DNA from 3 places in the Thermomonas brevis genome. Region 2 is predicted to be linked to each of the others. Evidence: riboswitches for the same ligand, from Rfam matches in the RefSeq annotation. Region 2 holds a riboswitch; each other region holds the start of a gene.
What was found. A riboswitch is a leader RNA that binds a small molecule or an ion and turns the genes downstream of it on or off. The one in region 2 is predicted to bind cobalamin.
Positions count from the first base shown of each region.

Region 1: it holds a riboswitch for cobalamin, as region 2 does, so the genes downstream of both, metE (5-methyltetrahydropteroyltriglutamate--homocysteine S-methyltransferase) here and btuB (TonB-dependent vitamin B12 receptor) in region 2, are expected to answer to the same signal.
Region 3: it holds a riboswitch for cobalamin, as region 2 does, so the genes downstream of both, H9L17_RS15065 (CoA-acylating methylmalonate-semialdehyde dehydrogenase) here and btuB (TonB-dependent vitamin B12 receptor) in region 2, are expected to answer to the same signal.

Region 1 covers NZ_CP060711.1:3,252,707-3,255,974, reverse strand. Annotated here, with positions in the region: gene H9L17_RS15090 (mechanosensitive ion channel family protein) at 1-478, opposite strand, end outside; cobalamin riboswitch at 560-866, shown strand; gene metE (5-methyltetrahydropteroyltriglutamate--homocysteine S-methyltransferase) at 1,076-3,268, shown strand, end outside.
Region 2 covers NZ_CP060711.1:2,248,098-2,251,365, forward strand. Annotated here, with positions in the region: gene btuB (TonB-dependent vitamin B12 receptor) at 1-1,435, opposite strand, end outside; cobalamin riboswitch at 1,568-1,805, opposite strand; gene H9L17_RS10365 (TfoX/Sxy family protein) at 1,832-2,230, opposite strand; gene H9L17_RS10370 (GAF domain-containing protein) at 2,227-2,712, opposite strand; gene H9L17_RS10375 (TMEM175 family protein) at 2,751-3,268, shown strand, end outside.
Region 3 covers NZ_CP060711.1:3,247,973-3,251,240, reverse strand. Annotated here, with positions in the region: gene H9L17_RS15070 (ribonucleoside triphosphate reductase) at 1-1,392, opposite strand, end outside; cobalamin riboswitch at 1,529-1,729, shown strand; gene H9L17_RS15065 (CoA-acylating methylmalonate-semialdehyde dehydrogenase) at 1,864-3,268, shown strand, end outside.

The sequences.
Region 1 (3,268 bases), 1.0 Mb from region 2:
GGCCGCCGGGATGGCGCTCCAGCAGGGTCACGTAGATCAGGTTGACGTCCACCACCTGCCCGCGCAGGCCCGGCTTCTCGCCGTTCTCCAGCAGCTCGATGTGGTCGAGCAGGCGGAACGGCCGGGTGATCAGGATCAGGAACGAGCAGAAGATGTTGGTCAGCACGCTCCACGCGGCGAAGAACGCCACCGCCGCCACCGTGGCGAAGCCGGTGAACGCGCCCCACAGCACCCCCGCCGACACGCCGAAGCGCTGCAACGACGCCAGCACCGCGGCCATCCCGATCACGAAGGTGGAGACGCGGCGCGCGCCCATCACCACCATCGGCGGCAGCTCGTAGCGCGCGGCCAGCCGGGACACCAGCCGGCGCACCAGCCAGCGCAGCGCCCACGCCACCAGCAGGATCAATGTCACTTCCAGCACGGTCGCCAGTTCGGCGAGCCACGGCTGCAACCAGTCAGGCAGTCGTTCCTTCATCGGGACATGGTAACCGCGCGCCTGCGAAAGCTCCGCCATGGCGCGCGGCGCGGGCCCGCTTGACGCCGCCGCCGGGCGGCCGTATCGTGCGCTCGTCGCGGCTTCATCGCTATATCCAGATATAGCGATGAATTAAAAGGGAAGTCCGGTGCGCATGCTCGCGCATGCAAGGCCGGCGCTGCCCCGCAGCGGTAGGTGGGAACGAACCGTCATCGGCACTGGGGCCTCAAGTCCTGGGAAGCGACGGCCAGGAAAAAGCGAGGAGTGAGCCAAGAGAAGTGAAAAGTGAGTAGGAGCGTGTTCGCGCTTCCCTCACCGCTCACTCCTCCCCACTCACTCCTCGCTCCAGCCCACGAGCCCGAAGACCTGCCCCGACCGGTCGCGCGCCACCAGCGCGCGGCCGCCCGACCTGACGCTTCGAGGGGAAGCGGATCGGATGCACGCGACGCCCTGCGCCGCGTGCGCCTGTCCGTGGCCTTTGCAGCGCCGGTTCGCCCGAGGGGGCGAAGGTCACCGGTTCGTCCGCCTGCCCGGCCCGGGACGGCGGCGCGCGCCCTCCTTCGTTCCTCATCCGCCACCGCATGAGGACAACCACCAATGAGCACCACCACGACCACCCTGGGCTTCCCCCGCATCGGCGCGAAGCGCGAGCTCAAGCGCGCGCTGGAAGCGCACTGGCGCGGCGAAATCGACGCCGCCTCGCTGCAGGCCACCGCCCGCGACCTGCGCCGACGCCACTGGACGCTGCAACGCGACGCCGGCGCCGACGTCGCGCCCTGCAACGACTTCAGCCTGTACGACCACGTGCTGGACACCGCCTTCCTGTTCGACGCCATTCCGCAGCGCTATCGCCAGCTTGCCGACGCCGATCCGCTGGCCGGCTACTTCGCGATGGCGCGCGGCCACCAGCGCGATGGCCTCGACCTGCGCGCACTGGAGATGACCAAGTGGTTCGACACCAACTACCACTACCTCGTCCCCGAACTCGACGCCGGCCAGCAATTCCGCCTGCGCGGCGACAAGCCGTTGGCCGAATACCTCGAAGCGAAGGCGCTAGACTTCGACGCGCGGCCGGTGCTGCTCGGCCCGGTGAGCTTCCTCAGACTGGCGAAGACCACCGATGGCAGCGACGCCTTGGCGCTGCTCGACCGCCTGCTGCCGGTCTATACCGAGCTGCTTGGCAGGCTGGCCGATGCCGGCGCGGCGTGGGTGCAACTGGACGAACCCGTGCTGGTGCAGGACTTGGACGACGCCACCCGCGCCGCCTTCCAGCACGCTTATGCGACGCTGGCAGCACGCAAGCGCCCGAAATTGCTGCTCGCCACCTACTTCGGCGCGCTCGGCGACAACCTGCCGCTGGCGGCATCGCTGCCGGTCGATGGCCTGCACGTCGATCTGGTGCGCGGGCTGGATCAACTCGACGCCGTGCTGAATGCGCTGCCGGACGGGCGCGTGCTGTCGGCAGGCTTGATCGATGGCCGCAACATCTGGCGCAGCAATCTCGACAACGCGCTGGTGCTGGCGCGCCACGCCCGCGACCGCGTCGGCAACGACAAGCTATGGCTAGCCCCGTCGTGCTCGCTGCTGCACGTGCCGGTCGATCTCGACCACGAAAAATCGCTGGATGCGGAACTGCACTCGTGGCTGTCGTTCGCCAAGCAGAAGGTCGGCGAACTACGCCTGCTGGCCGACGCGCTGGCCGGCAAGCCCGATGCCGAAGCGGGCCTCGCCGATGCGCGCGCGCGCATCGTCTTGCGCAAGCAATCCGCGCGCGTGCATCGCGCCGAAGTGGCCGCGCGCCTCGACGCGCTGACCGCCAGCGACGCGCAGCGCATCAGTGCCTTCCCCGCCCGCCGCGACGCGCAACAGGCGCGCTTCAAGCTGCCGCTGTTCCCCACCACCACGATCGGCTCCTTCCCGCAGACGCTGGACGTGCGCGAAGCCCGCGCCGCCAACAAATCCGGCAAGCTCTCCGACACCGATTACGAAGCCTTCCTCGAAGCTGAAACCGCCAAGTGCGTGCGCTTCCAGGAGGAGATCGGCATCGACGTGCTCGTCCACGGCGAGTTCGAGCGCAACGACATGGTGGAATACTTCGGCGAACTGCTAGACGGCTTCGCCTTCACCAAGAACGGCTGGGTGCAGAGCTACGGCAGCCGCTGCGTGAAGCCGCCGGTGATCTGGGGCGACGTGTCGCGCCCCGCGCCGATGACGGTGCGCTGGTCGCAGTACGCGCAATCGCTGACCAAGCTGCCGATGAAGGGCATGCTGACTGGCCCAGTGACGATCCTGCAGTGGTCGTTCGTGCGCGACGATCAGGAGCGCTCGCGCACCTGCCGGCAGATCGCGCTGGCCCTGCGCGACGAAGTGCGCGATCTGGAAGCCGCCGGCATCGGCATCGTCCAGATCGACGAACCGGCGCTGCGCGAAGGCCTGCCGCTGCGTCGCGCGGACTGGAAGCACTATCTGGATTGGGCGGTGGAATCCTTCCGCATCAGCGCCAGCGCCGTGCGCGACGATACCCAGATTCATACCCATATGTGCTATTCGGAGTTCAACGACATCATCGAGGCGGTGGCGGCGATGGACGCCGACGTGATCTCCATCGAGACCTCACGTTCGCGGATGGAACTGCTGGATGCGTTCGTGCAGTTCCGCTATCCGAACGAGATCGGCCCCGGCGTCTATGACATCCACTCGCCGCGCGTGCCGAACAAGCGCGAGATGGTGGAGCTGCTGGAGAAGGCGACGGCGGTGCTTGCGCCGCAGCAGCTTTGGGTCAACCCCGAT
Region 2 (3,268 bases):
AGGACTCCCAGGCGATCAGGTCGCTGGCGCGGGTCTGGTAGGCGTTGGCCTGCACGTGCCAGCCATCGCCGCCGCGCGCCAGCGACAGCTCGGTGCTGCGCGAGGTTTCCGGGTTCAGATCCGGGTTGCTGGCGCCGGGGTAGTACAGCTCGTTGAAGGTGGGCGCCTTGAACGCGGTGGCGTGGCTGGCGGTCACGCGCCAGCCCTCGGCGAAGTCCAGCCCCCATGCAATCCCGCCGGTGGTGTGGCCGCCGAACTGGTCGTTGTCGTCGCGGCGCAGGCTCAGCTGCAGGTCGTGCGCGCCGAAGTCTCCCTGGTACTGGGCGAACACCGCGCGGTTGCCGCGGGTGCGGGCGAACGGCGACCACGGATCGACCACGTTGGCAGCGTCGCGCAGCCAGTCGAAGCCGGCGCTCAGCAACTGGCCTTTCGCGACGCCGAAGTCGCCCTGCAGGCTCGCGCTGTCGCGGGTGGTGGTGTAGCGGTTGGCGAAGGCGCTGCCGATGTAGTTGTCGGAGTCGTCGGTGTTGCGGCCGGCGGTCAGCTTCAGCTGCATGGCCTCGGACGGCGTCCAGCGCACGCTGCCGCCCACGGTCTGCTGGACGATGTCGGAGTTGTCCTGGTAGTCGCCGTCGTAGTCGTTGTGGCCTTCGGCGCGGCTGGCGCGGGCGTCGAACTGCCAGGCTTCGCCGGGCGCGAAGTCCGCGCGCAGGGCGGCGCTGTTGTTGCGGTAGCCGTCGCGGTCGAGGTGCGTGCCCTGCTTGATGAAGCAGCCCGCGCCGGAGAAGTCGGTGTTCAGGTTGCCGTTGCAGGCGTTGATGCCGTCGGTGCCCTGGTGAGCCACGTCCACGCCCACGCCGCCGCGCTTGCCGCGCAGGTCGAGGCCGGCCGAGGCTTCGCGCAGGCCGTGGCTGCCGGCGGCGATGCGGGCGCGGCCGCGCACGCCTTCGGTCTCGCCGCGGCGGGTGAAGATCTGGATCACGCCGCCGATGGCGTCGGCGCCGTACAGCGACGAGCGCGGGCCGCGCACGATCTCGATGCGCTCGATTTGCGCCAGCGGGAGATCCTGCAGCGAGGTCAGGCCCGAGGTCGGCGAGCCCACGCGGATGCCGTCGATCAGGAACAGCACGTGGTCGGACTCGGTGCCGCGCATGAACAGCGTGGACAGCTTGCCCAGCCCGCCCTGGTTGACGATGGCGATGCCGGCGCGGCCGCGCAGCAGTTCCGGAAGCGAACGCGCGCTGCTGGCGTCGATCTGAGCGCGGTCGATCACTTCCACCGCCGCCAGCGCGGCGTCGACCGTGGTGGGGGTGCGGGTGGCGGTGACGACGACGGCGTCGAGATCCTTGGCCTCGTCGCCGTGGGCCAGCGCCAGCGAGGGCAGCAGCGCAAGCGCGAGGATGTTGAGGCGGAGCGGGATGGAGCGGAAACGCATGATGGGTTCTCCGGCGCGCACGCCCGCGCGCCCGTGGATGGAAGGGCGGCTGCGCTGCGGACGGAAACGGCGGACGAAGGCGATGCGCGTGCGGCACGGGCAGGCCGGCGTCGCGCAATGCCCGCCGCATCGCAACCTGACGTGTCCGTGGCCGGTCTCCGGGCTTGCGGGCGGACATCGGTCGATGTCCCGTCCGGCGCCTTCCCATGCCTGCATCGAACCGATGCGCGCACAGTGGCCGATGCCGGACTTGTCTCGCTTACCGTTGCGGGGGCAGCGCCGGACTGGATGCACCTGCGTGCAGCGTCACCGGCTTCCCGTTTCAATCCGCAGGCAGGGCCGGCGGATCACCTCGAACCCGGCAATTCTAGCGCAGCCGCGGGCGCGGCCGGCGGATCAGTCGCCGTCGTTCGATTCCGATCCGCCATGACGATCGTCGTCGGCGTACGCATCGAAAAGCGGCGCGAACGCGGGCGCGGCGGCTTCGTCGTGGTGGGTGGTGGTGACCGGCGCGGCGGCCGGACGACCGCGCGGCGGCGGCAGCAGCGCGATGGCCGCCTCGGCGGCCTGCACCAGTTCGGTGCGGCGCGCCTCCGGCACTTCCTGCCAGTGGCAGTCCTTCAGCGCGCCTTCCAGCGAGTACAGCAGGTTGAGGCTGGGCTTGAAGCCGGCGCGGCGCACCTTCATGTACGCCTCCACCGCGCCGACCGCGGCCAGGTCGTCCAGCGAGCGCAGGCCCACCTGGCGCAGCCAGGCGGCGGACTTCGGGCCGATGTTGCGCAGCTTCGCGCTCATTGCAGCGATTCCAGGAACGCCCGGGCGATCGCTTCCAGGCCTTGCTGGTCTTCAACGGAAAAGCGCGCGGGGATCGGACTGTCGAGGTCGAACACGCCGAGCAGCGCATCGCCCTGGTACAGCGGCACGACCAGCTCCGAGCGGCTGGCCGAATCGCAGGCGATGTGGCCGGGAAAGGCGTTCACGTCCTCGACGCGCTGCGTCTGCCGGGTGCGCGCCGCCGCGCCGCACACGCCTTTCTCCAGCGGGATGCGCACGCAGGCGGGCAGGCCCTGGAACGGGCCGACCACCAGCTCGGCGCCGTCGTAGAAGTAGAAGCCCACCCAGTTGAGGTCGGGCAGCGCGTGGTACACCAGCGCGGACAGGTTGGCGGCGTTGGCGATGCGGTCGCGTTCGTCGTGCAGCAGCGCGCGCGCCTGTTCCAGCAGCTGCGCGTATTGTTCCGGCTTGCTGCCGGTGAGGGCGGTGGCGGAGAAGCTCATCCGTCGAGTCTAGCAGCGCCGCACGCTATGCTGACGGGATGACGGGAGTTTCCGAACTGCGGCGCATGCCGGACGGGTTTCTGGAGCGCGGCGCGCAGGTGACGCGGCTGGAAGCGTTCGTGGACGCCGCGTTCGCGTTCGCGGTCACCCTGCTGGTGATCTCGCTGGACGCCATTCCGGACAGCATCCCGGCCTTGATGGAGGCGATGAAGGGCGTGCCGGCGTTCGCCGCCTCGTTCGCGCAGATCGCGTTCTTCTGGCATGCGCACGCGGGCTGGAGCAAGCGCTACGGCCTGGACGACGCGGCCAGCACCTGGCTCAGCCTGGCGATGGTGTTCCTGGTGCTGGTCTACGTGTACCCGCTGAAGATCGTCTACGGCGCGCTGTTCTTCTGGCTCAGCGCCGGCTGGTTCCGGGCGCCGGTGCCGTTCGGCAGCCTGGGCGACCTGGCCGCCATGTTCGCGGTGTACGGCATCGCCTTCGCCACGCTGTCGGCCTGCATGCTGGCGCTGTACGCGCACGCGTGGCGGCGCCGGGACGCATTGGGGCTGGATGC
Region 3 (3,268 bases), 1.0 Mb from region 2:
GTCCGGCCAGCGCCGCCGATCCTCTTTCGCAAAGCGATAGGTGGTGCCCTCGGCCGGCGTGGCTTCGAGGTTGTAGAGATGGCCGGCCTGCTCCTGGAACGCCACCATTCGCGCGCGCACGTGGTCGAGCAGGCGCAGCGCGAAGGCGTGGCCCCACTCGCTGGTGAGGTCGTGCGCATCGCCGGTGAAGTTGCGGATCATCTCGTTGATGCCGTTCACCCCCAGCGTAGAGAAGTGGTTGCGCAGCGTGCCGAGATAACGCTTGGTGTACGGATACAACCCGTCGTCGATGTGCCGCTGCACCACCTCGCGCTTGATCTCCAGACTGCGCCGGCCCAGTTCCAGCAGTTCATCCAGGCGCGCGAACAGCGCGGCTTCGTCGCCGCGATGCAGATAGCCCAGGCGCGCGCAATTGACCGTCACCACGCCGAGGCTGCCGGTCTGCTCGGCGCTGCCGAACAGGCCGTTGCCGCGCTTGAGCAACTCGCGCAGGTCGAGCTGCAAGCGGCAGCACATCGAACGGATCATGCCCGGGTCGAGTTCGGAATTGATGAAGTTCTGGAAGTACGGCAGGCCGTACTTGGCGGTCATCTCGAACAGGCGCTGCGCGTTCTCCGATTCCCACGGGAAATCGGCGGTGATGTTGTAGGTCGGGATCGGGAAGGTGAACACCCGCCCGCGCGCATCGCCCGCGCTCATCACTTCGATGTAGGCGCGGTTGATCATGTCCATCTCGGCCTGCAATTCGCCGTAGGCGAACGGCATCTCCTCGCCGCCGATGAACGGCGTCTGGTGCTTCAGGTCGTCCGGGCAGACCCAGTCGAAGGTGAGATTGGTGAACGGCGTCTGCGTGCCCCAGCGCGAAGGCACGTTGAGGTTGAAGATCAACTCCTGAATGCACTGGCGCACCTCGTCGTAGGACAGCCCGTCCTTGCGCACGAACGGTGCCATGTAGGTGTCGAACGAGGAAAACGCCTGCGCGCCCGCCCACTCGTTCTGCAAAGTGCCGAGGAAGTTGACGATCTGCCCCACCGCCGAGGACAGATGCTTGGGCGGGCCGGCCTCGACCTTGTTCGGCACGCCGTTGAAGCCTTCGTACAGCAGCGTGCGCAGCGACCAGCCGGCGCAGTAGCCGGCCAGCATGTCCAGATCGTGGATGTGCAGATCGGCCTCGCGGTGGGCGCGGGCGATTTCCGGCGGATAGACCTTTTCCAGCCAGTAGTTGGCGGTCACCTTGCCCGCCGCGTTCAGGATCAGCCCGCCCAGCGAATAGCCCTGATTGGCGTTGGCGTTGACCCGCCAGTCGGCGCGGGTCAGGTACTCCTCGACCGAGGCCACCGGGTCGATCCAATGGCGTCCGGGAACCGCCGCCGCCGTTCTGCTCGCTTCCATTGTCCCGCTCCATAAACACAATATGTTGTGCTATTGATCCACGAAACAACTAGATATTGAATTGATCTGGATCAAGTGCGGCGCATACGCACCGGCCCTGCGGCGGTGCAGCTTGTCCGTCGCCGCCCCCGCCGCCTACACTCGGCCGGCTACAGGTGTCCTGCCGCCAACCGGTGCGCAGGGTGAAACGGGAAGCCGGTCAGACGCCGGCGCTGCCCCCGCAACGGTAGGCGAGAAAGCCCGACACACAGCCACTGCGTCCGCGCGGGAAGGCGTCGGGGGGATGCAAACCGCATCGCTCGCAAGCCCGGAGACCGGCCAGTAGTGGACGCCTTGGCGTCCTCCTCGGGTGTTGCGGCGGGCAACCGGACGAGCTGATCGCGGCGTCCGTGCGCGCGCAATCCGCCCTGTCCCGCTCCTGCAACGCTCCCTTCGCGGGTGTGCGGCACGGAGAGATGGACAATGAACGAGATGCACCGCGTTGCGGCCAATGCCGCGACCGTCAAGCTGTTGATCGACGGCGAATTCGTCGAATCGAACACCACCCACTGGCGCGATGTGGTCAACCCGGCCACGCAGGCCGTACTGGCGCGGGTGCCGTTCGCCACCGCCGATGAAGTCGAAGCCGCCATCGCCTCGGCGCGCGAAGCGTTCAAGACGTGGCGCAAGACGCCCATCGGCACCCGCGCGCGCATCTTCCTCAAGTATCAGCAATTGATCCGCGAGCACATGGGCGAACTGGCGGCGATCCTCACCGCCGAACAGGGCAAGACCCTGCCCGACGCCGAGGGCGACGTGTTCCGCGGGCTGGAAGTGGTCGAACACGCGGCGTCCATCGGCAATCTGCAACTGGGCGAACTCGCCAACAACGTGGCCGGCGGCGTCGATACCTACACACTGCTGCAACCGCTGGGCGTGTGCGCCGGCATCACCCCGTTCAACTTCCCGGCGATGATCCCGCTGTGGATGTTCCCGATGGCGATCGCCACCGGCAATACCTTCGTGCTCAAGCCGTCCGAGCAAGACCCGATGGTGACGATGCGGCTGGTGGAATTGGCGCTGGAAGCCGGCATTCCCAAGGGCGTGCTCAACGTCGTCCACGGCGGCGAGGACGTGGTCAACGCCCTTTGCGACCATCCCGACATCAAGGCGGTGTCGTTCGTCGGTTCCACCAAGGTCGGCACGCACGTTTACAACCGCGCATCGCTGGCGGGCAAGCGCGCGCAGTGCATGATGGGCGCGAAGAACCACGCGGTGGTGCTGCCCGACGCCAACAAGGAGCAGACGCTCAACGCGATGGCCGGCGCGGCGTTCGGCGCGGCGGGGCAACGCTGCATGGCCGCGTCCACCGCCGTGCTGGTGGGCGCGGCGAAGGCATGGATTCCCGATCTGGTCGCCAAGGCGAAAACGCTCAAGGTCAACGCCGGCACCGAAGCGGGCACCGACGTCGGCCCGGTGATTTCCTGCGCCGCGCGTGCGCGCGTCGAGGCGCTGATCGCCTCCGGCATCGAACAGGGCGCGACGCTGGAACTCGACGGCCGCAACCCCGCCGTCCCCGGCTTCGAGCAAGGCAATTTCGTCGGCCCGACCATCTTCTCCGGCGTGAAGCCCGGCATGCGCATCTACGACGAGGAAATCTTCGGCCCGGTGCTGGTGATCCTCGAAGCCAAGACGCTGGACGAGGCCATCGCGCTGGTCAACGCCAACCCGAACGGCAACGGCACCGCGATCTTCACCCAGTCCGGCGCGGCGGCGCGCAAGTTCCAAGAGGACATCGACGTGGGACAGGTCGGCATCAACCTGCCGATCCCGGTGCCGGTGCCGCTGTTCTCGTTCACCGGCTCGCGCGCGTCCAAGCTCGGCGACCTTGGCCCCT